3 regions of the Bacillus sp. Medicinal_06 genome follow, and region 3 is predicted to be linked to each of the others. Evidence: riboswitches for the same ligand, from Rfam matches in the RefSeq annotation. Region 3 holds a riboswitch; each other region holds the start of a gene.
The links. A riboswitch is a leader RNA that binds a small molecule or an ion and turns the genes downstream of it on or off. The one in region 3 is predicted to bind thiamine pyrophosphate.

Region 1 (11,095 bases), on a different contig from region 3:
GCGCTTTATGCAATGTTTTTAGGAGTATGTTTTTTACTTGCTTATTTATTATATCGCTATTTTACTCATAAGTCTTTTTATGAAAGGTTAGCAAATCCGATGCAATCATTAGATGAATCTGTACAAAAATCTGACTTCTCCCCTTTGTCAACTGCATTGCATGAGTTATTAGAAGTACAATATCGTCATTATCAGAATCAATTACAAGTGCAGGAACGTAAAAATGAGGAACATTTAACTTTTATGAATCAATGGATTCACCAAATGAAAACACCTTTATCTGTTATTGAATTAATGACACAAGATGAAGTTGACCCTCGATTTGTTAGTATTAACGAAGAAGCAGATAAACTAAAAAAAGGGTTAGAAATGGCTTTATATGTTGCGCGGCTAGAAACTTTCACACAAGATTTCTACGTAGAAAGAGTGCAATTATATAATTTAGTAAACGAAGCAATACATGAACATAAGCGCTTTTTTATTCGGAATTTTGTATATCCAGAAGTCAAAATAGAAAAAGACATCGTTGTAGAAAGTGACGTGAAGTGGCTTCGATTTTTAGTTGGTCAAATTTTATCTAATGCAATTAAGTATTCAGCCGGTAGTAGAGAAAAAATTATAATAAAAGCATATAGTGTAGATAAGACCGTCACCTTAGAAGTAAGAGATTTTGGAGTAGGCATACCAAAACAAGATATGCCACGTGTGTTTCAACCTTTCTTTACAGGAGAAAATGGTAGAGATTTCAAAGAATCTACTGGGATGGGTTTATACCTCGTATATGAAATTGCGAAACAGTTAGGTCATCAAGTAGAAATACATTCTGAAGTTGGAAAAGGTACAACTGTAAGAATTATTTTTTACACTTCATAAAAAAGCTGATGAAATAGACTTTTTCATCAGCTTTTTTAGAAATCTTACAAAGTTGTAAGGTGAATGAAAGACGAATCAATATGAGATGTAAGATAACTCCTTTACACTTTAAACTAAGCAGAATAAATGAAGGGAGAATGTGGTATGGAAATATTGCAGGCGAAAGGAATTAGTAAAGTATATAAGGGGAAAGTTCCTTATAAAGCTCTTGCTGATATTGATTTATCTATTCAAGAAGGTGAGTTTGTTGGTATTATGGGTCCGTCTGGTAGTGGGAAAACAACATTGTTAAATATGGTATCTACGATTGATTCACCAACATCAGGAAACATTTTAATAAATGGGATGAATCCTTTTCAGCTGTCATCTGAAAAACTAGCATTATTCCGTCGACAACAGCTAGGATTTGTTTTTCAGTCTTTTAATCTTCTCAGTACACTTACCGTAAAAGAAAATATTGTGTTGCCAATGACGTTAGATGGAGTGGCTGTAAAGGAAATGAATAAGCGGGTAGAAGAAGTTGCAGAAAAGTTAGGCATTCTGGATATTTTGCATAAAAGAACATATGAAATTTCAGGTGGTCAAGCACAGCGAACCGCAATTGCTCGTGCAATCATTCATAAACCACAATTGTTATTAGCGGATGAACCTACGGGAAATTTAGATTCTAAGTCTTCGAATGATGTGATGAGTATGTTAGAAGAACTGAATAAGAAAGAACGTGCAACCATGATGCTTGTTACTCATGATCCATATGCAGCAAGTTATTGTAGTCGCGTTATCTTTATTAAAGACGGTGAATTGTATAATGAAATTTATTGCGGTGAAAGTAGACAAGCTTTTTATCAAAAAATTATGGATGTTCTCTCGTTGTTAGGAGGGAAAAGACATGACTTTTCGTCAATTCGCATTTAATAATGTTTTCCGTAATAAACGGACGTACGCCGCTCATTTTTTAAGTAGTACATTTTCTATTATGATTTTCTTTACGTATGCGCTTTTATTATTTCACCCTGATTTAACTGGTGAGTTAAAATCGACAAGTGAAACGATAAGTGAACTTGGTACAATTGGATTTAGGATCTCACAAAGCTTGATTTTTGTGTTTTCATTTTTCTTTATCTTATATTCAGTAAGCTCATTTTTAAAAACACGTAAAAAAGAGTTTGGCATTTTAATGATGCAAGGAATGTCTATAAGACAGTTGAAAAAGTTAGTGCTTATTGAAAATATGTTAATTGGATTTGGTTCAATCTTTATAGGCATTATGATTGGCCTTATATTTTCCAAGTTGGTACTACTTATTAGTGCAAGTATTTTAATGATTAACAAGGGACTACCTTTTTATATTCCAATTCAAGCGATTCTACTAACTATTGTTACATTCCTTATCTTATTTTTAATTGTATCACTTGTTACTTTTAAGATGATTAAAGTAACTGAACTTGTGGAACTTATTCAAGCAGAAGAAAAACCAAAGCCTGAACCGAAAGCTTCTATTATTTTATCGCTTCTATCATTTGTTAGTATCAGTTCTGGATATGGAATCGTACTGTATATTATCTTTAGAAGAATCATCTCTTTTCCGTTATTAGGATTAGGTGTGTTATTGGTTATAATTGGTACATATTTTCTGTATACGCAATGCAGTGTTTTTCTATTGCAAGCTGCCAAAAAGCGGGAATCTTTATTTTTAAAGAAAACAAATATACTAACGTTTTCAGAGTTAATATATCGAATGAAAGATAATGCAATGATGTTTTTTATTGTGTCTATCATTTCGGCAGTCGCGTTCACTGCAATTGGAACTACTGCTGCACTTGGAAATAAAGAACTGTCAAGAATGACCAATCCGTATACGTTTACCTATATGAGTTTTGAAGACAATAAGATGGAAAATGAGCACCTTGCTTTAATTAAGAAATATCTTAATGAGGCAAATATTGCTTATCGACTGGGTTCTGCCTCTACTAAATATACAGAAAGCGATGTTTCTGTTATGAAATTAAGTGAATATAATGATCTTGCGAAGTCTCTTGGCTACCAAAAAGAAACGCTTGATAGAGAAGATGAAATTTTGCTAGTTCCAGGGTGGATAGCGCAAAAACAAGAGTTTGAAAATAATCAATTTAAAAAGGAAATTGAAGTGATTCATGGGGATTGGATGAAAACATTTCATGTAAAGAAAGCTGTAAAGAACTTGGTTCTACCACATGAAGTAGGAAATACTTTAATTGCAGTACAAGACCAAGTATATGATAAAGTTCCATTCATTGCTCGTGAGGATATCACGTTCTCTAAAGAGCGTATTTACGGATTTGTTGTAGATGATTGGATGAGAACAAAGGAAATTTCACATCAATTAAATAACATATTGGGTATAGAGAATGGAGAGCGTAGCTTTTATTTTGAAGCTTTAGCATTGCAGTGGTTACAAGCGAAACAAACAAACGGATTGTTACTTATGGCGAGTGTTTTAGTAGGAATTGTCTTTTTTACATTTGCAGCGAGCTTTATTTATTTCCGTTTATATACAGATTTAGACCGGGATCAACAACAATATAAAATGATTTCAAAAATGGGATTAAGTAAGCGAGAACTAAAAGGTGTTGTAACAAGACAGTTGTTAATCATGTTCTTTTTACCAATTGTTGTTGCGGTAATTCATACTGCAGTTGCATATACCGCACTGCAACAATTAGTGGATTTTTCTATTTTAAATAGTTCAATTATCATCTTAATTTCATTTGTATGTATACAAATCTTGTATTTTTTTATGACTCGTTGGCGTTACTTACAAAAACTTTATAGGACTATGGATCAGTAAAATATGACTATTAAGTTTTGATTGTATCAAAGGTAAATGGAAAATAACCATAATGAGTATACTTGAAAATTAATTTAGACAATGAAAGGAGTCATAATGAGAAAAACAATATCTTTTTTTATATTAATTGTCCTGATTGTCATAAGCCTAAGTGCCTGTTCTTCCTCTGAAGAAAATAAACGGCCTGCGAACGGGATGATAATGATTGGAGACGAACAATTTACTTTACCTATTTTTGAACGTTACAAAGAAAATATAGAAGAAAAAGAAGTATTTGAAGTGAAAACGGGCGTTTTTGGTGAAAATAAAGTGCTTATTATAGATGAAACAACAGCGCAAGCTATGATAAAAGATCGAATTTTGCGGAAGAATGATATGAATAATCGCTCCGGTTATACTTCTATAAAAAAATTACCGGAAATCCCAAAAGAAGCTTCGTTATTATTTACACATGAAGAGGAAAAACATATTACAAGTATCGATTTAAACAGTAAAGAAATTCCTGTTTCATATGACAGCGATGCTTGGATTGGAAATTCTCGTGATTATAAGTCTCAATGGTATCTTATTGTTGCAAAAAAGGATGTATATAGAAAGATAAAAGCGGATGAAACAAAGTTACAGATTATTCACTTCAAAAAATTATTGGGTTACGAAAAGCCTAAAATGTCGACAGATAATACATTAAAAACTGAATATTTAAAGATAAAAAGGCAAGTCAAAGATTTTCATAAATTAATATCGGTCAAATTTGTTACTTTTGAGGATGAAGGTTAAAAGGGAAAGGGAATTGTCAACAAAACTTTATCAACTATGTAATATTTCATAATAGATAGACAATTCAAATAATATTGTTTACATTATTTTTAAGTTAATAAATGTGATAGAGAATTGGAGATCCACATTATATAGCCATTGCAAATTGCGTTGGTATATCTTTGTGGATCTTTTTTCTATCACATAAGAAGGAGGTAGAATTGAAAGCGTTTTATTAGGGATGTAGAGAAAAAGAAAAGGGGATGTAAAATGAAAAGATTACTTTGGGGATTATTAATTTTATGTTGTATCGCTTCGAGTGTAATGCTACCGATGCCAATACAAGCAGAAGAAGGGAAGAAAAATAACAATCCGATTATTCTTGTACATGGTTTTACAGGATGGGGCAGAGATGAATTATTGGGTGTAAAGTATTGGGGTGGTGTTCACGATATTCAAGAAAATTTAAAGAGAGATGGATACAATGTTCATACTGCCGCTGTTGGGCCGTTATCAAGTAACTGGGATCGTGCTTGTGAGTTATACGCTCAAATCAATGGTGGAACAGTAGATTATGGAGCAGCTCATGCCGAAAAACATGGACACGATCGATATGGAAGAACATATACAGGGTTTGTTCAAAATTGGAGTGAGACAAATAAGCTTCATTTAGTAGGACATAGTATGGGAGGACAAACAATACGTACGCTAGTCCAATTGTTAAAAGAAGGGAATCAAGAAGAGAGAGAATATGTAAAACAACATGCTGATGTGAAAATGTCTCCGTTGTTTCAGGGAGGAAAATCATACGTTCATAGTGTAACGACATTAGCCACTCCTCACAATGGGACAACCCTTGCAGATGGAAGTTTACTCTTGCCAGCTGTAAAGCAATTACTCGTCGCAACTGCTGGAGTTGGAGAAAATAACAATCTATCACTATACGATTTTAAATTGGATCAATGGGGAATTAAAAAAAGAGCTGGGGAATCATTTTATCAATATTCAAACCGTGTCTTAAATAGTTCCATTTTGAAGGATACAAAAGATATAAGCCAATGGGATTTAAGTACAGATGGAGCAAAGGAATTGAACACTTGGGTAAAAGCGCAACCAGATGTATATTATTTTTCTTACAGTGGACATGCAACACAAGTAGCACCTATAACGGGAATTCATTTACCGCACATCACCATGAATAAGGCACTGATGGGAAATGCAATTTTCTTAGGGTCATATGCAAGATACGAACAGAATCGTACATTCATTGATTCATCCTGGTGGGAAAATGACGGAGTAGTAAATACAAACTCTATGGTAGGACCATCAACTGATGTGGTTATAAATAATAGTAGTGCGCCAGAACTTGGGAAATGGAATCATATTGAGACAAAACAAAACTGGGATCACCTCGATATGGTTGGATTAAGTGTCTCGGATTCCTTAGGGTTCTCTGATATTAATGCTTTTTACCGAAAGATTGCTGAAAAGCTATCCAATTTACCGAAATAACTGGCTTCATATTTATATTGAAATGTAGCAGCTCCTTCAAATTTTTTTGAGGGAGTTTTCTTTCGTGAATCACATCATATTTTCGGAGTATAATGGAGTTAACATTAAAATAGCACAATAGTTTGAGGTGATGATGTGAGAGTTAACATAGTAATATCTGGATATGGAACTGTTGGAAAAGAGTTTGTAAGATTGGTATTTGAGAAAGCTTTATATATAAATGAGATGTACGGTATCGAACTTGTCCTTACTGGAGTTATGGGAAGTACAGTCAATCTCTTTAGCGCCAAAGGTTTACATATTAAAGAATTATTAACTTATGGTACAGGTTCTAATGCATTGGAGAGATATCTCAAAAACTATCCACTCGATAAAAGTGAAAAAATGCCTTTTGGTCATGTATTAATAGAATCAACACCAACTAATCTTCAAACAGGTGAACCTGGAAGAACATATATTGAAACAGCGATTGAAAATCATATGGATGTAGTCGCTATTTCAAAAGGTGCACTCGTTAGCGCATGGAAAGAAATAAAGCAAAAAGCAACGAAAGCTAACGTACGTATTCGTTATAGTGGTGCAACTGCAGCTGCGCTCCCTACATTAGATATTGGACAATTTAGTTTAGCAGGGTGCCAAATTGAAAGTATAGAAGGTATTTTAAATGGAACAACAAATTATATTCTTACAAAGATGTACGAAAAAGATGTAACATTTGAGGAAGCACTGCATCAAGCGCAGCAAAAAGGAATCGCTGAAACAAACCCATCATTAGACGTAAGTGGAATGGACAGTGCCTGTAAACTATTATTGTTAGCGAACAGTTTATTTCAGTCAGAATACTCTCTTGATTACGTAAATGTAAATGGGATAGAGGGTATTACGAAACAAGATATAGAGAAAGCAAAAGCACAAGGTAAATCTCTAAAACTAATTGGAGCGGCATATAGAGACCATTCAGGGAACCCTAAACTTGAAGTATGTCCGCGTGAAATAGGGAAAGAGCATCCTTTAGCTCATGTAAATGGAACGGAAAAAGGAATCACTTTTCATACTGATACGATGGGAAGAGTTACTTCAATCGGGGGAGCCTCGAACCCAAGAGCAGCAGCAGCGGCAGCTCTGAAAGATTTAATTAATTTGTATCGGAAAGATGTGTGATGAAAAATTCTGGTTGTAGATCAAATAAAGAAATTTGACAAATAAATATTTTTGTGTTATGATTATAAATTTAGTGTTTGATTAAATATCCTTAACGTGATACATTTTAGTAAGTGAAATACCTTCACTAATTTATGTATCGAGGGAGACGTGTAATATGAAAATAGAAAACGGTTTAGCGGTGTTAAAATTAAAAATTCAAGAATTCGAATTAAATCCCACGTTACTTTGGGATGAAAAAGAAGCTATATTAATCGATACTGGTATGCCAGGCCAATTAGAAGGGATTCGTGATGCAATGATTGGTATTGGTGTCCCTTTTGAACAATTACAAGCAGTTATTTTAACCCATCAAGATATAGACCATATTGGAAGTCTTCCTGAAATACAGCAGAAGGCAGGCCATTCTATTGAAGTATACGCACATGAATTAGACAAGCCATATATTGAAGGACAAGTGCATTTAATGAAAACGGATCCAAGTAAAATGAGTAAAGACAAATGGGATGCACTTCCAGAAGTTATGCAATTTCTATATGAAAATCCTCCGACGGCAAAAGTAAATCGGACATTAGAAGACGGAGAAAGACTACCATTTTTCGGAGGCATTGAAGTGATTCATACACCAGGGCATACTCCGGGACATATTAGTTTATATAGTGAAAAATATAAAACATTAATTGCGGGCGACGCGATAGTATGCGTTGGTGGAAACTTAAAAGGACCTGTTCCGCATACAACGCCAGACATGGATACAGCTACAAAATCGCTTAGAAGATTTTTAGAATTTGATATTGAGACGGTGATTTGTTATCACGGTGGTGTTTGTAATTTGAATGTGAAGGAGCAAATAGCGAGATTAGTAGAAGAGGATTGCTAACATTTTCGTGCCTATATGTTAGCGATATTGAATTTACAAATAATATTTGATAGTATTCTAGAATATGTTATGATTAATATCAAAGTTAAATAGTTATATATATTTATCCACTAGGGGGGCCTTTTAAAGGCTGAGATCAAAAAATATCTTTGAAACCCTTAGGACCTGATCTGGGTAATACCAGCGTAGGGAAGTGGAAGTGACAGAATATGATATTTTTTTAAATATTGATAATGTCCAGTCCGCTTTCTTTACGTGTGTGTAAAGAAAGCTTTTTTATTTTGCGCACCTACTTGAAGTGAGTCTCAGTAATCTAGTAGCTAACGAGCAATTCGTTAAGAAACTTGTTTCATTTTTTTATTATTAAAACGTTTATTGGAGGGTCTATCATGTTATTTTCACAGTTATTACGTAAAGAAGTTAATCCGATTTGGGAAGCAAGTTTTAATCATCCATTTGTGACAAAACTAGGGAACGGAACATTAGATTTAGCTAGTTTTCGCTATTACGTTCTGCAAGATTCATATTATTTAAGTCATTTTGCAAGAGTCCAATCGTTAGGAGCAGCAAAAGCGATTGAATTAGAAACGACAGCTCGTATGGCGCACCATGCACAAAATACATACCAAGCTGAATTATCGCTGCATGAGAATTTTGCGAAAAAATTAGGAATTACGGAAAAAGAAAAAGAATCGTTCATTCCTGCACCGACGGCTTATGCGTATACATCACATATGTATCGCGCTGCATACGAGGGACATATTGGGGATGTTATCGCAGCGATTTTGCCGTGCTATTGGCTTTATTATGAAATTGGTGAGCGACTTAAGGAATGTAAACCGGAAGAACCCATTTACCAAGAGTGGATTTCTGCATATGGTTCTGACTGGTTCCGTACTTTAGTAGAAGAGCAAATTGCCAGATTAGATGCCATTGCAGAAACAGTAACAGAAACTGATCGTAAGCGCATGAAACAGCATTTTGTCATTAGTAGTCAATATGAATATTCATTTTGGGAGATGGCTTACACATTAGAAAAATGGCCAGTAGAAAAACAAGTAGAAGATATAAGTTTATAAGAAACAAATATGTCTCTTATCACGCGTGTAAAAAGTATAGAAAATGACTAACTTAGTTTAGTCATTTTTTTGTACGAAAATAATATTTCTATTTCTCTGTTTTTAGAAGAATCAACTTCACTAATTAGATGCTCATATATTATTAAAAAATTACATAATAAAAAGGAGGAAGAAGGTAGTTTTTATTGAAGTTTGTTTATAATATCACATTCTTTGTTAGAGGGCGTAAAGAAATTTATTAATCTCTTTGATGTTTTTTATTTTCCTTACAATGCTTGGAATGTTGTATTAAAAGAATTTAACTTTGAAAGGAGTCAATAAATATGAAAACGAGAAAACGAATAACGAATAAGATTTTACTCGTTAGTACAATTTGTGCAATAAGCATTCCCTCAGTTTCATACGCAGCAGAATCCATTCAACCTAAAAATTTTGCAATTTCTCCAAGTCTGTATGAGAGGGGAAATACAGATGCATTGAAAATAAGTTTTTATCCTTATACATATAATAATCCATTCAACCATCAATTTACCTCAACATCCAAAGAAACAAACACAAATATAAAAGAAATAAACAATGCTGATGATGAAAATCCTGTTATATCTACTACTCTTACATTTATCCGTTATATGCATACTGAAAATTATAAATCTGCATTTGATTTAACTTCTCGACCTTTACAGAAGATAATATCTGAAAAGTGGCTGGAGAGTTATTGGAAGGAACTTCCCCTGCAGTTACAAGCAGGTTCTTTTATTGGAATTGGAGAGGTAAAGCAAAAAGAGACGAATTCCGTTCATACAAACATTGAAATTGGATTAGTATTTGAAAAATTCACTGTACCTTTCATGTTTAGATTAGATCCATCTGGAAAAATAGACGATTTCCAGCTTAGTATGTCATCCGACTCTGTTGCACAGCGCCCGGCATATAGTAATCCTGATTCGTTTACTGAAGAAGAAGTAGTAGTCGGAAGTGGCGCGTTCCCATTACCAGGAGCACTGTCTGTTCCAAAGGGAGAGGGGCCTTTCCCAGCGGTTATTCTTGTGCAAGGATCTGGAGCAAGCGATCGAGATGAAACTGCGTTTGCTTTAAAACCGTTTCGCGATTTAGCTGAAGGTCTTGCTTCGAAAGGAATTGCTGTTCTTCGCTATAATAAACGAACATATGAACATGGATTGAAAACACAATTTAGTCCGTTTTATACAGTTGATAAAGAAACAACAGATGATGCACTTTTTGCGACTCGTTTTCTTCAAAATAATCCTATGATAGACAAGAATCAAATTTATGTTCTCGGCCATAGTCAAGGCGGAATGATGGTTCCGAAAATGATCGAAAAAGACCAAAATCAAAATATTGCTGGGGCAATTGTGATGGGAGGACCAGCTCGTACATTCCAGGATGTTGTTTTAGATCAATTTGATTACTTGTATTCTATCGGCAGAATGACAGCTGAGGAATATAAATTTTATAAAGCGCAATATGAATTATTAAATGACCCTAATTTTTCTGGAAAAAACCCTCCAAAAGATTTTTATTTAGGAGCGCCTGTATTTTGGGATTCTATCCGTAAAATTAAGGCGGCAGAAATGTCTAAAGAACAAAAGACACCGCTTCTTATTATTCAAGGAGAAAGAGACTATCAAGTTCAATCAAAAATCGAAATTCCTCTTTGGAAAGAACAATTAAAAGAGCGAGATAATGTAGATTATCGACTTTATCCAAAGTTAAATCACTTCTTTACAGAAGGAGATGGGGAATTAAGTAAACCGGATGAATATTATAGTCCAGCCAATATTCCTGAGTATGTTATAAATGATATTGCTACGTGGGTGCAAGGAAGAGCGAAATAAAAATAAGGACAGTATATTTATAAGAGCTCATTTCGTTTACAAAAAACACGGGCACCCAGTCTGTGTTTTTTGTAATTATATGAAAAATTTCAGAGGAGTGTCTATCTATGACAAATACAAATGAACAGAAAAGTATAGAAGCAATGTTAAA
Region 2 (11,095 bases), on a different contig from region 3:
ATTGATGGAGAAATCTTCACTCAAATGGGTATGTTCGGTTTTAATAATCAATGGATGATGGTATTTGCTTTACCATTTATTCTCTTATATAACGGAGAGCGTGGTTTAAATAATGCGTTCACGAAATATATGTTTTATATTTTCTATCCAGTTCATTTATGGATCATTTATACAATTGGATATTTTGTTAGTAAGTAAAGAGAAAGCTTTGTGCATGTGCACAAAGCTTTTTTTTATTTCTTCATAAAATCTTAAGAAATTTCCATGCTATTTTTTAAAAAATGATCGTTATACTTGAAGCTATATTAAACAATACCGAATGAATGGGAGAGGTTAGAAATGCAACTTATTACATTCTTAACCGAATTTGTGAAGCATCCAAAGAATACTGGGGCAATTGCACCTAGTTCGAATAGATTAGCCAAAAAGATGGTAGGCGCGATTAATTTTGAAGAAGCGAAGTACATTTTAGAATTAGGACCTGGAACAGGTTCATTCACGAAAGAGATTATAAAGAGAAAAAAAGAACATACAATATTTATCTTGATTGAAATTAATGAAGTTTTTTTCAAAAAATTACAGAAGCAGTTTAAGGACGATCCTAATATTTTAGTTATACATGGATCAGCTGAAAATATAAAGAAATACATCGAGGATTTACAAATAGAGAAGGTTGATTACGTATTATCAGGATTACCCTTTACGTCTTTACCAAGAGAAGTATCATCTCGTATTTTATCTAGCGTCATGGAATCATTAAGTGAGGATGGTGAATTCATTACATTTCAATACTCGCTTGCAAAGAAAGCATTTATCCAAACCTTTTTTCAGGAAATTTCATTAAAAAAGGTTTGGTTGAATCTTCCACCAGCGCATGTTCTTAGTTGTAGAAAGGCATGTATGTAATGGAATTACATGAATTGTTATCATATATTGAGCAGTATGGTTATTGGGCTTTATTCTTTTGTCTATGGCTCGGGATTGTAGGCATGCCAGTTCCAGATGAAATGATTGTAATGAGTGGTGGGTTTGTATCATCGGTGGGCATACTAAGTGTAATTCCTGCCTTTTTGTTAACCTATTTAGGTGTAGTGTCAGGTCTTTCATTAGGATATATACTTGGAAAATTATTTGGTTCTAAAGTACTTGATAAATTAATGAAAAAGAAGAAAGTAAAGTACCTTTTAAAATCACAAAAACTGATTCATAAATACGGACATTATGCATTGGCAACAAGTTATTTTATACCTGTCGTTAGACATATCGTTCCTTATTTAGTTGGTATGAATCGTATGTCATTTCAAACATATGCTTTGTATTCATACACGACAGGATTCATATGGACATTGCTTTATTTTATGCTTGGTTCTATGTTTGGTAAACATATCGAGACGATTGTAGAACTTGCGACGAAGTATGGCCTCTATTTTGGTGGCACAATTGTCGTCATAGCAAGTATTTCATATTTATATATGCAAAAGAAAAATCAGGTAATGGGATAGATTACTTGTCCAAATATTCGCAGGCAGTAAGGAAGAAGGCAGCTATTTTAAGTAATAGCTGCCTTCTTCCTTATTTATTTTCGATTCACATTTAGGCAAGGTAGTTATAGTGGAGATAAGGAGAGGGAGGATCTTCTCTTTATTTGATTTCGTAATTGAGGAATGTAGGGGAAATAGAACTTAATCTTTACAATTTTTGTAGTAGTCGTGTTCCGCTCTCCATATCACCTTTACATAAAGGACATTTTGGTTCTTCTTCTAAAGAAAAGTTTTTGCGCATCCATCCACGGCAGCTTTCTGACTGGCATTCCCATACAGCTATTTCTTCTGGATCTTCGACAGGCTTATTATTTCTTTTCCAATACATATCATCACTCCTCTAAAGTGGGGAATTTTTCTAAAAAAAATAAAAAGGTTGTTAACGTTTTTTGTTAACAACCTTTTATACTTTTAATTATAATCTTTATTTTATAAAAATGCGAACTTTATAAATTACCAAATTACAACAAGGAATCTATTATACTAGTTCTGGATTATAAATCATTGTAAAATGTCCTGGCAATAATTCAATTTGGCACGGTGTATGAAGAGAGCTTTCTCCGTCTGTATCTACTTCTTTTTGTTCTTTTGTTTCAATAAGGATTGATTTTGCTTTCACATGGAATATATCATTGTTATTTGTATCCTCAAATAGTTTCTTTCCGATATAGTCTCTAAATGCTTGAAAACCTGTTGATTTTACAACAAAGATATCAAGTGCACCATCATCACATTTTACATTAGGAATAAAGGAAGGGATTCCTCCTAGATATTCACCGTTTCCAATCATAACAAGGACAGCTTCATCTTCATATACTTCTTCATCATACGTAATTTTCACAGGGAAGGTTTCTGCATTTTTAATTGTGCGGATTGTACTTAAATAGTAACCAATCTTCCCAAGCTTTGCTTTTTCGTCAGCATCAATGTTATTAGACACTTCGGAAACGAGACCGATCCCCCAAAAGTTTAAGAAATATTGGTTGTTTGCTTGAGCGATATCAATCGGCTTCGTATGACCTTTTACAATTAATTTGGCAGCCTCGGCAATATTTTGCGGAACGCCAAGCGTACGAGAAAAGTCATTGCACGTCCCGCCTGGAATGATTGCAAGTGTTGGGCGGGTTTTAAGAGGTGCTAGTCCATTCGTGCATTCAAAGACAGTTCCATCGCCGCCAAAGACGATAATTAAATCAACTTTGTTTGCAAACTCCCTACAATACTTTGTGGCATCGCCTTGCTGTTTTGTATGAAGAATTCGTAAATCAGGAAAAGCTGCAGCAAGCGGTGGAACGATTTTGGATAAGTTTGTCTGTAAATCTCCTTGCCCTGCTTTTGGGTTTACGATGAGAAGAACTTTTTCAAATTTTGTCTGTGTCATTCTAATCCCTCCCTGTGTTTTAGAAGTAGTGAACGATATAAATAAACTTCCATCAGAAAGCGATGGAAGTTTATTTGGTTTTATTTATCTGTTACAACCGAAGCGATGTATGGTAAATTACGATATTTTTCTGCACAGTCGATGCCGTAACCAACGATAAATTCATCTGGAATTTGGAAGCCTACATACTCTGCTGTTAAATCGACTTTACGACGTTCTGGTTTATCAAGTAATGTACAGAACTTTAATGCTTTCGGTTTATGCATGAAGAAGTGGTCTTTTAAGAAGTGAAGTGTTAAGCCTGAATCGATAATGTCTTCTACAACAATGACATTTTTACCTGTAATGTTGACATCGATATCTTTTAATAATTTAACTTTCCCTGTTGTTTCAGTTTGGTTACCGTAACTAGATGCTGAGATAAAATCGATTGTTACTTCATTTTTTATGTGACGAATTAAATCCGCAGCAAAGACGAAAGAACCTTTTAATACAGCAATCACTACGATTTCTTCTCCTTCAAAATCGCGCTCAATTTGTAGTGCAAGTTCTTTTACCTTCGTTTGTAATGCTTCTTCAGAAATTAAAGTGTCTTTTATTTCAATATTCATTGAGATCCTCCTACGTTGTAAAACTTGTGAACATTTCGACTGTAAAGGATTGAGGAGGAAAAGTCAAAAGGATATATATTTGATAAAGGTTTATGTTAGCAAAGTCAGAATAAAATAAAGTGACAATTTGATTTTAGTGTTTCGTGGTAGATTCATGTTCGAGAAATTGAGAGGAGAATGGAATGTTAAAAAAAATATCTTCAATCATTTTTCAATTATTTATTATGATCATGCTATTTGTAGTGATAGTAAGTCTTCCTATGTTATTTATAAAGGGGAAGCAAGTTGGGATACATATAGAGCATTTTTTTACACAATGTATACATGTTATCTCTGCACTCATACATCCAGAAGAGTTAAAGATGAAAATGGCTACACAAGTAGCGACTGTTTCAAACAATGTGCAAATATTTAAGATGCAAGAAAGGGAATTTCCCTTATTTCCACTTATCTTTAAGCCATATGCATATTCGCTCGTGCTTATATTTGGAGCACTCGTAGTTTCGCTCTGTTTGTCTTTTGTATGTAGTATGATTACAGCGATTATACCAAGGCGTGTACAGAGAGTGATAGAAGAAGCTGTATGTTTTCTTAAAACAATCCCAGATATCTTTCTGATTTTTTTTCTTCAACTTATAATGGTAACAATATATAGGTATACCGGAGTTTTATTATTACATCCATTCTCTACAATGCAAAATTCATCGATTGTATTACCAATTCTCATTTTAGCTATTATTCCTACCATTTCTTTATTACAATTCCAAATGCTACTTATAAAGGAAGAGCAGAAAAAAGATTATGTTCTGTTTGTGAAGGCGAAAGGTTTTAGTAGTCTGTATATTTTATGTAAGCATATTGTTAGCAATATCGTGATTTCAGTTGTGAATCATATGGAATCAATATTATTAGCTTTGATAACGAGTTTATTTGTTTTTGAGTACATGTTTCATATTAGAGGTTTGTTTTCAATTTTGATTAGCGGTCAAGATCCAGCAGTTATCGTTTATTTGCTGATATTGTTTATCGTACCTATGCACGGAGTGATATTGTTATTGAATTGGTTAAGGAGGAAGCTGTATGCGTAAACAGCGTTATATATACTTCTTATTTCCTATTATTCTATTATTAATTATTAGTTTTGCACTTCCATATTTTCAGAAGGAACCTAAGGTAGTGGAATATCGATACAATGAAAAAGGAGAAATTGTTGAAGCGGCCCCTTTTTCCATGTCCTCTGAACATTGGTTTGGAACGGATCGAGAAGGAGAAGATTTGTTTTATAAAGTAATAGAAGGAGCTAAGTATACAATTTTAATATCATTTTTTGTGGCGGTTGCTAGAGTAACCATTTCTTTATTGATGAGCTTGTTGGTTCGTAATGATAAGTGGGGATTTTCTTTTTTACAACGTGTTACTGTTAGCTTGCAATTTTTCCCCCAAACATTATTTTGTATTTTATTTCTAACCCCATTTATCATGTATGAACTACGAACGAAACCTATTGTCACAAATATAGAATTATTATGTATACAATTGATTGTATTTGTGTTTGTGGCAGTTCCAGGAATGACACGATTTTTTCAAAAAGAGGTTCAGCACATTTGGAGACAAGAGTATGTGATAAGTTCCCTTGTATTAGGAGGTAGTAGATGGCATATATTTCGGACTCATATTATGAAAGTATTGCAACCACAAATTATATTTCAAATTGGAGAACAGATGGTGCAAGTATTACTAATCATGTTACATCTTGCCATTTTTAAATTATTTTTAGGGGGAACAAAAATTGTTTCTGGGCAAGCTCATGATCAATTTCATATATATTTTCCATACTTAAATGACTGGGCAAATTTAATTAGCTATTACTATGGCGAATTAATGCTAGAGCCAAGAGTGATTATAATTCCAGTTCTGTTCTATATGCTTCTTTTATTTTGTATGACGAAAGTAGTAAACGGATATAGACATAATATATAAATGCAAATTTGAAAAACGAAATGAAATCATTCTTTTTAGGAGGGAGAGAGCATCCGACCATACATAGAGGTGGTCAAACTTTCTTCCTGCTTTATGCCAAGTGAAAACAAAAGGAGAGAACGAGTGCAGGTCATTTTTTTATTTTTAAAAACGGAAGTCTTTTTACAAAAATATCCACAAAAAGGTCTGATGATATGATATAATAACTATATTAAGAAAACGCTTCCATAAAGGGTGATAATCATGAAAAAGAAACAGTACTCAAGTATTACATTTATAAAAGCATTGCTTCTAACAATCGTTCTTGGTATGTTGGCTTATATAATTGATGTTCCTGCTATTCGAGTTTCACTGATTGGAATGACTTTAGTTCTTGGTGCGATTTCTCATGGAATGCTGCTCCAACTGTATGAAGCTGGATTAGATGATATGAAAGAATATATAGATAAAAAATGATTTCAAAACCTTCATTCATTTAAATGGAGGTTTTTTTATTCCTTACAAAAATGTAAGGTAATTTGTAAGACAAATCGATAGTGGAGTAGTGATATTTTGGATAAACTTATAGGTGTAAGGTAAAAGGCAAGCACATTTTAGGTAAAATACGCTTTAGGCATTATATGTGAAAAGGAGTAGGAGGGAATGGAGAAACGTTGGATGACCATTGCTTTATTATCGGCTAGTAACACTATGATACTAGATGAAGAGATGAGCCTTTCGCACTTATTTGATCGAAAAGAAGATCATTCTTCTTCACAATTTACAATGAAATGGTGTAAATGGAGCGAAAGTTGTAATTTTGAAGAAGAGACCCCTAATAAAGAGCAAAGAATCATCTTTACAAATCCTATTAAAGCATGGTCCTTTCAACATAGTAAGTGTAACGTCACTAATCACTTAAAGAAAACTGAGCCGAGACAATTAGTTATTACTCCAGATCCTTTTACTTTACATTCACGTGAAAGTAACAATTAAATACTGAGACACAGAAAAAGCATTGTAGAGGGAATCTACAATGCTTTTTTAGTGAAGATAAACATCTATATAAATACGGATTGAAAAACCGAAATAAAACCATTCCTTTTAGGGGGAAGAGAGAATCCGCTCATAGGTAGAAGCGATCGGTTCCTTTTTTTAGCCCCATGCCATGTGAAAACAGAAGGAGAAAAGGAGTGAAGACCTTCTTTTATTTTCATAACCGTAACTTATATGTCGAAAAATCAAAACGGATATATATATTATTTTAAGAATATAATAGGAAAATAGTAACGATAAAATATCTAAAGTAACAAAAAAGATAAAATTATTACATTTATATTACAAAAATGTTGTTTGTTTTTATAATTCGTAATATAATTTGGTTATAGAGGTAGAAACCAAAATAAATTATTATTTGGGAGACTGGGAAAAATGAAAAAAATTATTTTGCTAGTTTTAATGTCTGTAATGTTTTTAGTACCTGCCGTTTCTTATGGAGAAACAAGTGAAAATGTGAATCAGGCTATCCCGAAAGAAGAACAAGCTATACAAAAAATGGGATGGGTAAAAACTGGAGATGCATGGTATTACTTTGATAAAGATGGAAAAGCTCATGAAGGCTGGTTAAGTTATAACGGAAAATGGTATTACTGTATAGATGGAATGATGGTGCAAAACGATTATGTTAGAGTAAATGGAAGAGATTATTACTTAGGTCAAGATGGTATTATGCAAACTGGTTGGATACAGGATGAAGATCGCTGGTTATATACAAACCAAGATGGAGCATTTAAAACTGGTTGGTTAAAAGAAGGAAATAAGTGGTATTACATCCATCGTGGATTAATGAGAACTGGATGGGTAAGAACTGATACAGGTTGGTATTATATGAATTCGAATGGCACGATGAAAACAGGGTGGCTACAAGAGAGTGGAAAATGGTATTATTTAAAATCTGATGGTGCAATGGCAACAGGCAAACACTTGATTAATGGTACTTGGTATGTATTTAAAGATAATGGCGTTATGCTTTAAATATTTTGAATAAGAGGCTGCCGAAAGTAGTTGAATAGCTACTTTTGGCAGCTTTTTTGCTTTGTAAATTATCTTTGCATCTCGGATATATCTTATAAATACATGAGAAGTGGTGTTAAAAAGGGTATATAAGGAGAGAAATAATAATGAGGAATGGAGGGATTAAAGGTGACATTTCTAAATCGTATTGGAGTTGCCTTCATGATAATTGGTATTCTTGTTGGTGCTTATTACTCTTTTGAATGGTACAAAGGAAAAAGTTCGGCGCAAGATTTAACGATAGAAGAGGTCAAGCAGTTTGAAAGGATAACATCAAAAGACACTGCTACTGAAACAAATGCAAATTCTCAAGTACCCTCTTCTCAAATCCAACACAAAGAAGGAGAGAAAGTAGCTATATTAAGTATACCGAAAATCAAAAAGAAATTTTCGGTATACTGGGGGACGAATAATACTACATTGAAAAAAGGTGTAGGTATGTTTGTTAGTGATATGACAACAGTACCACCCCAAGGAGGACATACTGTATTAAGTGGACATCGTGATACTGTATTTACAGAATTAGGAGAGCTGAAAGAAAAAAATCATCTTATCGTGGAATATGATAATAAAATTTACTCGTATGAAATTCAAAAAATATGGATTACAGATGCTGATGATCGCACAGTTATTGTAAAGAAAGAAGCACCAACATTAACATTGACGACTTGTTATCCATTTGATTACATAGGCGATGCCCCGGATCGATATATTATTGAGGCAAAATTAATTGCTACTGATTCAAAATGAGATTACAGTATTTTTGTCTTTAGCTATTTAGAATGAGAGAATGTGAAATAGAGCATTGATATAACTCACTAAATTAAAAAGAAGAGCGCCATTTAAGCACTCTTCTTTTTTGTGTTTATATTATATACACCTGCACTTTTGAATAAGCGTGGCGCTGTTGTAAATAGAAGGAGTAATAATACTGTACATAAAGCGAAAGAAGCAAGCATCGTACTACCGTTAACAATCAATGAATAAAGAACAGCTGACTGTCCTGGCGGTGCGTATTTTCCAAAGAAGATAACACCGGCAATAAAGTGACAGAAATAACGTGCAAAGCTACCAACAAATGTAGCAAGGATAATATAAGCGACCACTTTTTTCCCCTGATTGTTTTTTGGTGAAGATTTATCTTTGCGACTACCTAGACTAGATGGTTCATTACTAGGACTGGATGTTCCAAGTGCTTTTTGAATGGGACGATAGAATAAACCGGCAAAGCCGACAAAAGCAAAGGCAACGAAGTACTCAATGAATGCTTGCACTGGCGTTAAAATATAAGCATCTCCGACTACAATTTGCAGCAGTCCCCAAATCAAGCCTCCTAAGAAAGCCGTTTTGAATCCCCAGCGGTAAGCGATAATAAAAATAGGAATCATAGCAAATGAAACAGAACCGCCTGTTGGAAGTTTAATTGATAGTGGTAAAATGTCGATGATCAAGGCAAAGGCTGCCAGGATTGCAGATTCAATCATCGCTTGTAAATTGGTGTTACGCATATTGTCATTCCCCCTAAATCCAAGTTGCACAAAAAAAGAATAATGTATCATAGGGAGATATGAAATACGTAAATAAAAAATGATGGGGTAGATGTATTTCGACGTTTGCACAATTCCTACGTTAGCATTAACTAACAGGTTCTAAGGGTCGGAATATTATATTCCCTCTCAGCAACGAGGCTCCCCCTGTGATAACGAGATTCTTTGATTGTTAGATTCATTGTAATTGAAATGGATGAGAATGGCAAATGGGTATTTATATAACGGAAAAAGTATGAAAATAGAATTGTTCAAAAATGTTAACAAATAGGTAGGGGAATGCTATAGTGAGTGATTCATGCAATATGATATAATTTATCTGAAAATAATTATCATTCTCTTTTGAGGAGGGGGATTATGAGTCTAGTTGACATCAAAATAGGTGAAAAGGCACTAGTGAAAAATATACAGGCGTTAGATAAGTTGTTAAAGCGGAGATTAGCTGCTTTTGGTCTTTCTGAAGGAAGTGAACTTCGTGTAAAACAAAAAGCGATGTTCAAGGGACCATGTACACTAGAATGCCGTGGGCAATTAATTAGTATTCGTCATTGTGACGCGAAAATGATAAAGGTGGAATTAGCGTGAATAAGGTTGCATTGCTAGGGAATCCGAACACAGGAAAAACATCATTATTTAATGCGTTAACTGGTTCCTATGAATACGTGGGAAACTGGAGCGGGGTAACGGTAGAAAAAAAGATTGGTAAGTTAAAGAATAAGCAAGGGACATTAATTGATTTACCAGGTGTATATGATTTAAATCCTGTCTCGCGTGATGAAGGTGTCGTTACAAACTTTCTATTAAAAGAAGAATTTCAACATATGCTGAATATTGTTGACTCTTCTCAATTTGAGCGCAATATGCATTTAACATTGCAACTGCTGGAATTTGGTAAGCCAGTTTCAATTGGGTTAAATATGATCGATGTTGCAAAGCAGCGCGGGATTGTTATTGATGTAAAAAGATTATCAGAAATATTAGGAGTAACGGTCGTTCCTGTTGTTGCGAGAAGCGGGAAAGGCTGTGAAGAGTTACTTGCTACTTTGCATGAGAGTGATAAAAAAGAGAAAAAGCCGTTCGTTCTTTCATATGGTGAAAAAATAGATGTAGGAATTGCAGAGATTATGGGATTTTTAACTAAGGAAAATTATGAACACCCAAGATGGCTTGCAATTCAATTTTTAAGCAATAATGAAGTAGTGGAACAAGAAGTGAGTAGATTACCGATTTATAAGGAACTTGTGGCAATTCGCTCTAATCTGGAAGAAGAACTTGATGGTACATTAGAGCAGCATATTTATAATACACGTGCAGCGTATATTGAAAAGTTCAAAACAAATGTCATTCAGCATGAAAAAGAAGGAAAGGTTCCTTTTTCGGAAAGAGTTGACCAGTTAATTACACATAAAGTTTTGGGACTTCCAATCTTTTTAGCAGTTATGTTTTTTATTTTTCAGGTTACGTTTACGTGGATTGGGACGCCTTTGTCGGATATGCTTGATGAATTTTTCGGTGGGCAACTCACCGATTGGGTAACAGCGGGCTTAACAACTATTGGTGCCTCTGATTTTATTCAAGCGCTTGTTACAGAGGGGATTATTGCTGGTGTTGGTGCTGTATTAGTATTCGTCCCACAAATTTTTGCACTCTTTTTCTTTATTTCATTACTAGAAGACTCAGGATATATGGCACGAATTGCAGTTGTTATGGACCGGATTATGGAATTCTTCGGTTTAAATGGGAAGGCGTTTATTCCAATGATTATCGGTTTTGGTTGTAACGTACCAGGCATTATGGCAGCAAGAACAATTGAACAAGAGAAAGAGAGGCTGCTTACTGTTTTAGTAACACCATTTATGTCTTGTTCAGCACGGTTACCTGTGTATGCATTATTTGCGGGAGTCTTTTTTCCGAATAGCCAAGCGACTGTCGTGTTCTCTTTATACATTACAGGGATTGTACTTGCGCTATTAGTTACAAAGG
Region 3 (11,095 bases):
GCATCCTTACAGTATCAGATTTCTCGAAGTTACTATCTCGTGAAAATATGCTAGCTCTTATTTTCTTCTCTATTTTAATGGGAATCGCAACTTCAGCAGTTGGCGAAAAAGGAAAACCATTCGCTACTTTCTTACAATCTGGTGCAGAAATTTCAATGAAAGTTGTTTCTTTCATTATGTACTATGCTCCAATTGGATTAGCTGCTTACTTCGCAGCCTTAGTTGGGGAATTTGGACCACAGCTTCTTGGAACATATTTCAGAGCAGCAATGGTATACTATCCAGCTTCTCTTGTATATTTCTTTGTCTTCTTTACATTCTATGCGTACCTTGCAGGACGCAAACAAGGTGTACAAATCTTTTGGAAAAACATGGTCTCTCCTACAGTTACATCACTTGCAACTTGTAGTAGTGCCGCAAGTATTCCAGCAAACTTAGAAGCAACGAAAAAAATGGGCATCTCTTCTGACGTTCGTGAAACAGTTGTCCTTCTTGGTTCTACACTTCATAAAGACGGATCTGTTTTAGGTGGCGTTTTAAAAATTGCTTTCCTATTCGGGATTTTCAATATGGAATTCTCAAGTCCAAAAACATTAGCAATCGCTCTTGTTGTTTCTCTATTAGTTGGAACGGTGATGGGCGCAATTCCTGGCGGCGGTATGATTGGTGAAATGTTAATCGTTTCTCTATATGGCTTCCCACCAGAAGCATTACCAATTATCGCAGCTATTAGTACAATCATTGACCCGCCAGCAACGATGTTAAACGTAACAGCAGATAACGCTTGTGCCGTAATGACAGCTCGCCTTGTTGAAGGTAAGAACTGGGTTAAAAGTAAATTTGCATAATAAATAATAAGAAAAAACAGGGGCAGTTCATTCAGACAAGCCCCTGTTTTTTTCGTTGTTTGTCGGAAGGTCGATATCCTTTGTCGAAACGCCGATATAATTTCATTTACTAATTCTCCATCTCACTAATCCATCTCACTAATCCATCTCACTAATCCATCTCACTAATCTATCTCACTAATCCATCTTCTTCAACATCCTCCGTCACAAATTTGTTACAACTTTCACAAAGTTTCCACAATCCTTCCCTCTCCTTCGTACTATAATCATGTATGGAAAAGGAGATGGAGATCATGACACAAAATGCCCCAGAATTTAAAGTATTGCAAAGCATTGCGTTTCTTGCTGTTGTTTTACAAAGTTCTTTACTATATACAATGAACCAAGGAAATACTCTACTCGAACAATCTCTCATTATTGGAATGCTATTCAACCTCGCAAAATTTTCAGCGCCAGCATTCATCTTTATCGTTGGATTTCATTTAATTCGGCAGTATACAAAACAACTGGTATATAAAGAATACATATACGAAAAAACGGCACATCTACTTGCACCTTACTTATTCTGGTCTATCATTTACTTATTTACAACAACGGAGTCCGTTACCGTGCAAAGCGGAATAAAAAACCTATTGCTTGGAACAGCTGCACTTCACCTTTGGTATGTCATTATGATGTTTCAAATTCACTTGCTGTTCCCCTTGCTATGTACTTTATTTTATTGGTTTCAAAAACGAACACATAATCAGCATGACATCTACAAATATATGACTGCTTTTTCTATCATATATTTTCTGTTAATGTGGTATTCTTCTCACTATATTTTCAACGGAGAACGACTAACAAGCTCAGCTATTTTACATTATACAGATCGTTCATTCCTATTCTATTCATTCTACTTTGTCATGGGAGGAATTGCAGCGGTAGCACTGCCAGCTTGGCGTTTATTCGTCATGAAGCATATGCCACTTATAACAATCTTATTTTTTATTCTCTTCCTATTCATCAACTATGAACTATTTAGCTTTTATGGTGTAGATTCCATTCACCTTACTGTATCTACTTATTTAAAGCCATCCATGTTTTTGTACATTGTATGTGAAATTTTAATACTATACGCACTATCAATCATGATTGTTCAGCGACGAGGAGCGTTATATAAAACATTACGTTTTATCGGAAGCTATACGTACGGAGCCTATTTAGCACATTTTTTCTTTTTACAACTAATTACGAAATTATTATCTCTATTTACAATACAAGCCAATACAATTGTATATAGTCTATTGCTATTTCTTCTAACAGCAATATTCTCTATCATCATAATGGTTATATGTAGCACGATTCCACTCCATACATGGATTGCAGGTCCTTCTCCCGCGCCTTTCTTAAAATGGCCAACGCTTATTCCGTTGTTACCATTATTAAGAAGTAAAAAATAAAAGAAGCAAGCTTCTCTCTATTCAGAAGCTTGCTTCTTTTTCTTTCTTCTCTTATAAATAGCAAATAAAACCCCACTTGCAATCACTGCAGAAGCTGCTGCCATCCTTTTATCTATCATAAACGGCTTAGCACTCTCTTCTTTTTTCTTTTCCTTCTCATCATAAGGAACGCGGTGCCCTCTAATTAATAGCCTATGTGTATTCACCCCGTACGGCGTACATGTAATTAAGGTGGCATAATCTTGCTCTTTCACAATTGCTAAATCATCTATTTCATTTGGTAGCACAACTTTAACTTGATCAATTTTATAAGCAAGAACTTTATCCAATGCATGTATATAAAAAACATCGGACTCTTTTAGCTTATCCAAATCCGTAAACAAAACGGCAGAAGGTAATCCGCGATGACCTGTTAAAATCGTATGCGTTCCTTCTCCCCCAACAGGTAAAGATGATTTTTCTATATGACCGATCCCTCGGCTTAAAACCGCTTCTGAGGTTCCATGATAAATCGGAAGCTTCACATCAATTTTGGGTATCTCAACATACCCCATTACTTCTCCTAAATTTAAAACATCTACATATGACCTTGAATCATCATTTTTATTTTCACTAAACGGATCTGTAACGGTTTGATTCTCTTTTTGAAGCTTTTCATTATATTCCTTTGCTTCTCTTTCTCGGCGTTCAATCTCTTCCTTCTTAAGCGCCATTACTTTTTTATCATACGTGCTAACTTGAGAATAGTGCGCTCTTGTCGCGAGCCAATTACTTACAGTCGGGTATAAAAAAATACTAAGGCCTACTAAAAAAATACATCCAAAAATGATATTACGCTTCATAAAATACCTCTTTAAATATGCTAAAATGTCGAAAAAGAGGAAGCATTTACTCTTCCTCTTTTCACATTATATCACTATATTTCTCTATAACCTTAGTTTTTTGCTGGTTTCTTCCTGAAAACCACAAGTCCTATTGCAAGAATTACCCAGCCGCTTTTGTTGTTTTCTACTTCCAACTTCTTCATGTTGCTCATCAATCATTACTTTGATTAACTCTCCCGATCTTTGATAAGATTCTTTCTTACCACCTTGTTCCTTTGTTTCAACTTACTTCGACAAACAGATTATCATATAGCATACAGATTTCTCTTTTCTTGAACGTAATCACTCTAATCTTCCCACTATAGTTTTATCCCGCTACTTTAGGGCAGTAATACTCTCACCTCAAAATTCGGCGGGAGCAAAAAAGTTAGGTGGGAGTATTACTGCCCGTAAAGACCCGATTGGTGAGGGCTGATTAAAGTTTCACTTTATCGCTTATCCATTTTCAATTTTGTCTCAGCTAACAACGGCAATACATTATCAAAAATATGTGTATTGTTCTCTTTCCCAGTTACATATCCACCATAAAATCTGCTGAATACATTGTCATTCCGAAATTCACTCATGCGCTCGTACAATTCCTTAGCAAATTTTATATCTCCCGTTTGTAACACATATAGAATCGTTAGCCCATATGCTGCTGGTGATTCAAAATCTACTACTGGTTTCCCTGTTTCTAAATTATAGCGACCATATAGCTTTCCATCTTTGCGGAATGCCTTTTTAATAAAATCTAAATATGCTTCTGAAGAAATTCCTCCTAAACTACGATGATAAGCAACATACGATTGATCAATTACATTCACCTGTTTTTCATATGTGAACGTGCCATCTTCTTTATATTCTTTCGGAAATGCCCAGCCCTGCCTTGGATAATCCGCTAAAAATTGAATCACTCCCTGATACTGCGCTTCTGAAATTTTTCCGTACTTTTTCATATAAGAGAATGCCCTTGGATTTATGTAAGACGTCGTTAATATGTTGTTTTGCATTCCATTATCTGCATCATAATAATCAACATAGTTTTTTCCTTTCTTATTATAACGAAGTACAGCATCACTCAATTGATCCGCAAAATATTTATACCGCTCTTCTTTATACATATCATAGGCACGATATAGCTGTTCGATAATACGAAGGTCATCAATAAGAGCATTCGTAGCTGCCTGTCTGTCCCCTGTTTCAGAAATCTTCCATAAAACAATATAAGCGGGATGTACAAAATAATTTTGGATCACCTTTACTTGTTCATCAAACAATGATTGATTGTCTATATCAAGCGTATATTGTAGCCATAACCCTGCTGATTCTGATAACGCTTCACGTCCAATTGCCTCATTCGTTCCTACTTTCGAATCAGCTATTCGATATGTTGCGAGCGTCTCATTCTCGTTCATCATATGTCTCATAATAAAATGTTCTGTCCGATTGCCTTGTAGTGCAGTCCAAAAAACAATTCCACCTAACACGATAAATAAAGTACACGCAATCCCTATATACAAACGCTTCCGCACATTTCCTCACCTCTATAATAAGACTAACCGTAATCTAGATAGAACATACAGAAACATAAAAAAAGACAATCCTTTAGATTGTCCCTCATTTTCTATCCTTTGCACATGTTAATTAGCCTCTTTTGTGGGGCGGTACAGTGATTGTACAAGATGATCATATTCACGCCGTGTAATTTCTTTATTGTATAACTTTAATAACAAATCTTTATGCTCTTTCGAAAACGCCATTTTTCTAATGACTTCAGGATACATACAAACATCCCCTCCGTTTCCCGTGGACTTTCAGCTTGTCCCTCTACAAATGAAATTCCCTTAATAGAACTAACGTTCGCATAAGCATTATAAAAGATTTTGTTCTAAAACACAAATGAAATATTTCCACCTTTCTTTCGTTATTTTTCCTGAATATTCCAAAATCATAATATCATATTAAGTTTTTAAAATACATATATATATTTGGCATTTTTTTGAATAAATTTTCCAGTTCAATCAGAAAATAATGGCAAAAATGAAGAGGAGTAGAGTTATGGATACTGTTACATTGTCACGGGCTTTCTTTGGGTCATCACTAGCATTCCATATCATTTTTGCAACCCTTGGAATCGGACTATCTTTGATGATTTTTATAAGCGAAGTATTATATCACTGGAAGAAGGATTCAGATTACGCTGTTATGGCAAAAAGGTGGACAAAGGCTTTTGCCATCCTTCTTGGTGTGGCAATTCCTACTGGAACAATCGTCGGTGTACAAATTTCACTTCTTTGGCCTGGATTCGCCAAAATTGTCGGACAAGTGATTTCTGTTCCGTTTCAGATTGAGATTTTCGCATTCTTCTTAGAAGCTTTGTTTATGTCTATTTACGTATACGCAGCAGATAAATTGCCACCGTTCATGAGATTAATCTCACTTTTTTTTGTCATGCTTGGTGCAACTGCATCCGCCGTGTTAATTACTTCAGCAAATACATGGATGAATACACCAGCAGGCTTTTCTATGAATCCCGATGGCTCTGTTTTTAACGTTGACCCGTGGAAAGCATTCTTTAATCCCAGCTTTTTCACAAGCTCTTTTCACGTCGTCATTACAGCTTATGCAACCGGAGCAGCCGTCATTGCTTCTATCGCTGGATTTAAATTATTAAAACGAAATGTGAGCGCAAGGGAGATTGCTTATCATAAAAAAGGACTATTTTTAGGACTTGTTGTTACCTTTATTACAGGCGCAACTATGTGGCTTTCTGGACATGAATCAGCCATCGCCTTACATGAGCATTCTCCTGAAAAACTCGCATCAGCTGAAGCTTTATTTCAAACGACATCACATGCTCCCCTATCCATTGGTGGAGTTGTTGATCCTGAAAATCTTGAGCTAAACTATGCACTCGAAATTCCGAATATGCTCAGCTTACTCGTTGGTTTAGACCCTAATACCGTTGTAAAAGGGCTTAATGAATTCCCAAGAGAAACATGGCCACCGTTTTATACACATACACTGTTCAACTTAATGGTTGGTACAGCCGTATTCACCTTTGCTGTAGCAACCATTGCCCTTTTATATTGGTATTTTATCTATCGAAAAAAAGAAGCAAAGTTACCGAAGTGGCTGCTATGGGCAACTGCTGCATGCGGGCCGATTATGATACTCGGTATTGAATTCGGTTGGATTTTCAGTTGTAGTGGACGTCAGCCTTGGACCATTTATGGTATGCAACGTACAGTTGATGCTGCAACACGTGCTGACTTTGTTGGACCTTTATTCATTTTATTTATCATTTTGTATATCGGACTTGGCGCGTTAACAATTTTCGTGCTGCGGACGTTCTTTAAAAGACATCCGCTAAAAAATGATTTAGTGCAGCAAGGAGGAGATCCTCGTGCATGAGGCAAGTATTGCGATTATTATCTTATGGGCCATTATCTTCGTATACAGCATTTTAGGCTCCATTGATTTTGGGGCTGGATTTTGGGGTATGGCATACGCGAAGCACTCGACGCTAGCTGGAAAACTTGCCAATCGGTATTTATCGCCAACATGGGAAGTAACAAATACATTTCTCGTCTTTGTCGTTGTTGCATTCCTTGGCTTCTTTCCAAAAGCAGCTTTTACACTCGCAACAGTCATGTTTGTGCCGGTAACATTAATTTTAGTTCTCGTTGCCATTCGCAGTACATTCATGGTGTTTGCTTATTCTGTACCCAAATATGAACATGTTCTTCGCTCTATTTCTGGTATTACAGGCCTCTTAATTCCGGCCTTATTAATTACAGTTTTACCTGTTACAGAAGGTGCTTATATTACGACCTCTGGCGGAAAAGAAGTTCTATTATATGGGAAACTTTTATCGAGTCCAGTAATTTATTGGTATATGTTATTCGGATTAACTTCTGAGTTATTTCTGTCCTCTCTTTTTTTAGCTGACTTTGCGAGAGAACAGCGTTCAGAGGATACCTACCGTGTTTACAGACGAAATGCCATCATACTTGGTCCAGCAACACTCGTTACGGCCATCATCGCCCTTGTTGTAATGGATCCAGAAACACATTGGCTCATGCAAGGATTAATTAAACAGTTCCCTTGGTTCACAGTCTCCATTATTTTATTTGTAATCGGGTATTCTTCCCTTTGGTGGACAAATAAAAAATACGATTCACTTGGCTGGCCGCGCATCGCTGTTTTAGCAGTTGTTGCACAGTATGCATTTGCAAGCTACGCTTATGGCGTCGCGCATTTACCATATATCATTTACCCGGATGTTACTGTATTTACAAGCTTTACAACGAAAGAAACATTCTATGCGCTGCTCATCCTCTATGCAATCGGCATCGCCATCTTACTTCCAGGCTTTATTTTCTTCTGGAATTTATTCTTAAAGGATCGAACATTCCTAAAGGAAAAATAATAATAGCCCCCTTTGCTACCGTCTTAGCAAAGGGGGCTTCTTCTATATTTAAGTTAGGTACATGTGATCAATCAAGTAAAGAGGTGTTTGGGAGCAGTACATATTTCCCCCATCTCAAACACAAAGGAAGGAGAGAGAAAATAAACTCCCTGAAAAATCTCAAATTCAATTATTGATATAAGTGACTACCAGCTTCTTTAAACTCTTCTGCTTTTTCTTTCATACCTTTTTCAATTGCTTCTGTTGTTTCTAAATCATTTTCTTTTGCATATTCACGAATGTCGTGTGAAATTCTCATACTACAGAACTTCGGACCACACATTGAGCAGAAATGAGCTGTTTTTGCTCCTTCTGCTGGTAATGTTTCATCGTGGAAGTCCATTGCACGTTCAGGATCTAAAGATAAGTTAAATTGATCGCGCCAACGGAATTCAAAACGAGCTTTTGAAAGTGCATCGTCACGTTGCTGCGCTGTTTTGTGTCCTTTTGCAAGATCCGCTGCATGTGCCGCAATTTTGTACGTAATAACCCCTTCTCGAACGTCATCTTTGTTTGGCAAGCCTAAATGTTCTTTCGGCGTTACATAGCAAAGCATTGCAGTACCAAACCAGCCGATCATCGCCGCACCAATTGCCGATGTAATATGGTCATACCCAGGTGCGATATCCGTCGTTAAAGGTCCAAGCGTATAGAATGGTGCTCCTTGGCAAATTTCAAGCTCTTTATCCATATTTTCTTTAATTAAATGCATTGGTACATGTCCTGGTCCTTCAATCATGACTTGAACATCATGCTTCCAAGCAATCTTCGTTAATTCTCCAAGTGTTTCAAGCTCAGAGAATTGCGCTTCATCATTTGCATCCGCAATCGACCCTGGACGTAATCCATCTCCTAGAGAGAAGGAAACATCGTACTGTTTCATAATTTCACAAATCTCTTCAAAGTGAGTATATAGGAAGTTTTCTTTATGATGGAATAAACACCACTGCGCCATAATCGAGCCACCACGTGAAACAATACCTGTTGTACGTTTTGCTGTAATTGGAATGTAACGAAGTAGCACGCCAGCGTGAATTGTAAAGTAGTCAACGCCTTGCTCTGCCTGTTCGATTAACGTATCACGGTATACTTCCCACGTTAAGTCTTCAGCGATTCCGTTTACTTTTTCTAGCGCTTGATAAATCGGCACTGTTCCAACTGGTACAGGAGCATTACGAATAATCCATTCACGAGTTGTATGAATATTTTTCCCTGTTGATAGATCCATGATTGTATCTGCGCCCCAGCGTGTTGCCCATGTCATCTTCTCAACTTCTTCTGCGATAGAAGAAGAAACTGCGGAGTTCCCAATATTCGCATTTACTTTCACGTGGAAATTGCGTCCGATAATCATCGGTTCTGCTTCTGGGTGGTTAATGTTTGCTGGTAAAATGGCGCGTCCTTCCGCAATCTCTTTACGAACAAACTCTGGCTCTACCCCTTCACGAATCGCAACATATTCCATTTCAGATGTAATAATACCTTTGCGAGCATAGTGCATTTGCGTTACGTTTGCACCTTCTTTTGCGCGAAGTGGTTTACGATCCATTTGCGGAAACACAGGTGTATGATTAGATGCAACTTTCACACCATCATCTTCCGGTTTCATTTCGCGTCCTTCATACTCTTCTACATCTCCGCGGTCAACAATCCAACCACGGCGTGGCGTTGGAATTCCCTTTTCCAACTCTACTTTGTACTCAGGATCTGTATATGGACCACTTGTATCATAAACACGAATTGGTGGATTTGGTACACCATTTGTATCGCTTTGTGCAATCTCACGCATCGGCACTTTCATACCTTCATGCGGACCATCAACATAGACTTTCTTACTCCCTGGTAAACTCGACTTCAATTCAATTTGCTTAGCTGAAACAGATTGCTTCATAATTTGTGTTTCCTCCCCTTTATCATTTCAGTTGAATCTAACTTGCTCAGAGTCTTGGGCCATCTTCTGGACAATTCGATTCTTACTTCAGCGGCTAGAATGGGCGGGGGCTTCGCTTCTTCCGCCGAGGCAAACTGCGCCTCTTCGGCTGAAGCTCCATCCCCCTCTCATTCTGAACGAGCCGCCTCCGCTTTTCTTGTGATCCAGCTTCGCCTCCTAGCCCTTCACATCTAAAAACCTTCCGCACAAGAAAGTAAAAAACACTTTCTGTACGGAAGAACTTTAGCCGTCAGGGCTAAACAGTCGGCTCCACTTTACATGTGACAAGGACGAGATTAAACTTGTGGCCAGCGCATGCCAAAATAAAAAGAGCCAGGTCCATAGTAAAACAAGGACCTGGCTCATAAAGACATCGTTATGTAAAGCCGTTAACTTCCCTACGCTGGTACGAGCCAGATCAGGTCCAGAGGGTTAAGAAGTTCTCGCACTTCTCTCTCAGCCCAAGCTTCTCTTGGGCACCCCTAGTTTATCACTGATTTAATTTTCAATACTTTCTTATCATACACGATAATCAGAAAAATGCAAACAAATGAATCTTAATTTTTATGTGTCGTTTTTTGTATGTTGGTCGATATCCTTTGTCGAATAGTCGATATGTTAGTAGTTTCCGCCGATATATTTAGAGAAACAGTCGATATATTTAAAAAATCGCCGATATCTCAAAAAAGATGCCCGCACGCGCCCGCCCGGGCATCTTTTTCTTATTTACGGTATCATCCAAGTTAAATAATAAGCTTGTACATATGTCATAATCCCAACAATGATTACGAAGAATAGACTATGTTTTACTGTGAAGCGGAATAAATCAGATTCTTTTCCCGCTAATCCTACTGCCGCACAAGCTATTGCAATCGATTGCGGAGAAATCATTTTACCTGTTACACCGCCTGTTGTATTTGCCGCAACAAGTAATACTTCTGATACGCCAACTTGCTGCGCTGTAATAGCTTGCAGGTTGGAGAATAATGCGTTTGCCGACGTATCTGATCCTGTTAAGAATACGCCGATCCAGCCAAGGAATGGTGAGAAGAACGGGAATAATCCACCTGTTCCTGCTAATGCTAACGCGAGTGTTGACGATAAACCAGAATAATTTGCGATGAATGCGAATCCTAATACGAAACCGATAGATAGAATTGGCATTTTTAATTCTTGTAATGTTTCTTTAAATGTTTCAACTGCTTGTTTTGCGCTCATTTTAAGTACAAGGATTGAAATAATACACGCAATTAAAATCGCTGTTCCTGTTGCTGATAGAATATCAAACTTTAATACTGCATCATAAGGCGTTGGTTTATTTACAATTGGTTCTGCCTTCATTACTAAATTGTGCAGACCTGGAATTTGAAACTTAAAGACAAGACTTTCCAACGCCCCGCCTGGAGCAAATAACGCTTTGAAGAATCCTTGACTCCAAATCACAACCATCACTGTCAAAATAATAAATGGTGACCAAGCCTTTACAACTTTTCCTGCCGTTAATTTTGGCATAGATGTCGCAGTTGTTGTCGCTGCCA

Region 1: linked by a shared signal. The riboswitch ahead of tenA (thiaminase II) and the one ahead of thiC (phosphomethylpyrimidine synthase ThiC) in region 3 are both predicted to bind thiamine pyrophosphate.
Region 2: linked by a shared signal. The riboswitch ahead of thiT (energy-coupled thiamine transporter ThiT) and the one ahead of thiC (phosphomethylpyrimidine synthase ThiC) in region 3 are both predicted to bind thiamine pyrophosphate.

Annotation. Positions count from the first base shown of each region.
Region 1 covers NZ_JBWYHD010000001.1:26,218-37,312, reverse strand. The annotation lists gene AC1M36_RS00180 (sensor histidine kinase) at 1-873, shown strand, start outside; gene AC1M36_RS00175 (ABC transporter ATP-binding protein) at 1,018-1,788, shown strand; gene AC1M36_RS00170 (ABC transporter permease) at 1,763-3,700, shown strand; gene AC1M36_RS00165 (lipoprotein BA_5634 family protein) at 3,797-4,477, shown strand; gene AC1M36_RS00160 (esterase/lipase family protein) at 4,781-5,968, shown strand; gene AC1M36_RS00155 (homoserine dehydrogenase) at 6,104-7,129, shown strand; gene AC1M36_RS00150 (MBL fold metallo-hydrolase) at 7,287-8,009, shown strand; TPP riboswitch at 8,112-8,218, shown strand; gene tenA (thiaminase II) at 8,399-9,088, shown strand; gene AC1M36_RS00140 (alpha/beta hydrolase) at 9,412-10,944, shown strand; gene AC1M36_RS00135 (macrolide 2'-phosphotransferase) at 11,052-11,095, shown strand, end outside.
Region 2 covers NZ_JBWYHD010000002.1:49,647-60,741, forward strand. The annotation lists gene AC1M36_RS03865 (TraX family protein) at 1-198, shown strand, start outside; gene AC1M36_RS03870 (class I SAM-dependent methyltransferase) at 340-906, shown strand; gene AC1M36_RS03875 (DedA family protein) at 906-1,502, shown strand; gene AC1M36_RS03880 (cold-shock protein) at 1,690-1,869, opposite strand; gene AC1M36_RS03885 (diacylglycerol/lipid kinase family protein) at 2,020-2,922, opposite strand; gene hpt (hypoxanthine phosphoribosyltransferase) at 3,003-3,533, opposite strand; gene AC1M36_RS03895 (ABC transporter permease subunit) at 3,716-4,621, shown strand; gene AC1M36_RS03900 (peptide ABC transporter permease) at 4,614-5,513, shown strand; gene AC1M36_RS03905 (hypothetical protein) at 5,757-5,969, shown strand; gene AC1M36_RS03910 (hypothetical protein) at 6,156-6,488, shown strand; gene AC1M36_RS03915 (PspC-like choline-binding domain-containing protein) at 6,924-7,526, shown strand; gene AC1M36_RS03920 (class D sortase) at 7,695-8,315, shown strand; gene thiT (energy-coupled thiamine transporter ThiT) at 8,408-9,073, opposite strand; TPP riboswitch at 9,169-9,270, opposite strand; gene AC1M36_RS03930 (FeoA family protein) at 9,470-9,697, shown strand; gene feoB (ferrous iron transport protein B) at 9,694-11,095, shown strand, end outside.
Region 3 covers NZ_JBWYHD010000006.1:323,354-334,448, forward strand. The annotation lists gene AC1M36_RS16990 (dicarboxylate/amino acid:cation symporter) at 1-848, shown strand, start outside; gene AC1M36_RS16995 (acyltransferase) at 1,142-2,290, shown strand; gene AC1M36_RS17000 (class C sortase) at 2,308-3,132, opposite strand; gene AC1M36_RS17005 (transcriptional regulator) at 3,603-4,688, opposite strand; gene AC1M36_RS17010 (hypothetical protein) at 4,797-4,940, opposite strand; gene AC1M36_RS17015 (cytochrome ubiquinol oxidase subunit I) at 5,215-6,570, shown strand; gene AC1M36_RS17020 (cytochrome d ubiquinol oxidase subunit II) at 6,563-7,588, shown strand; gene thiC (phosphomethylpyrimidine synthase ThiC) at 7,758-9,518, opposite strand; TPP riboswitch at 9,936-10,051, opposite strand; gene lldP (L-lactate permease) at 10,284-11,095, opposite strand, start outside.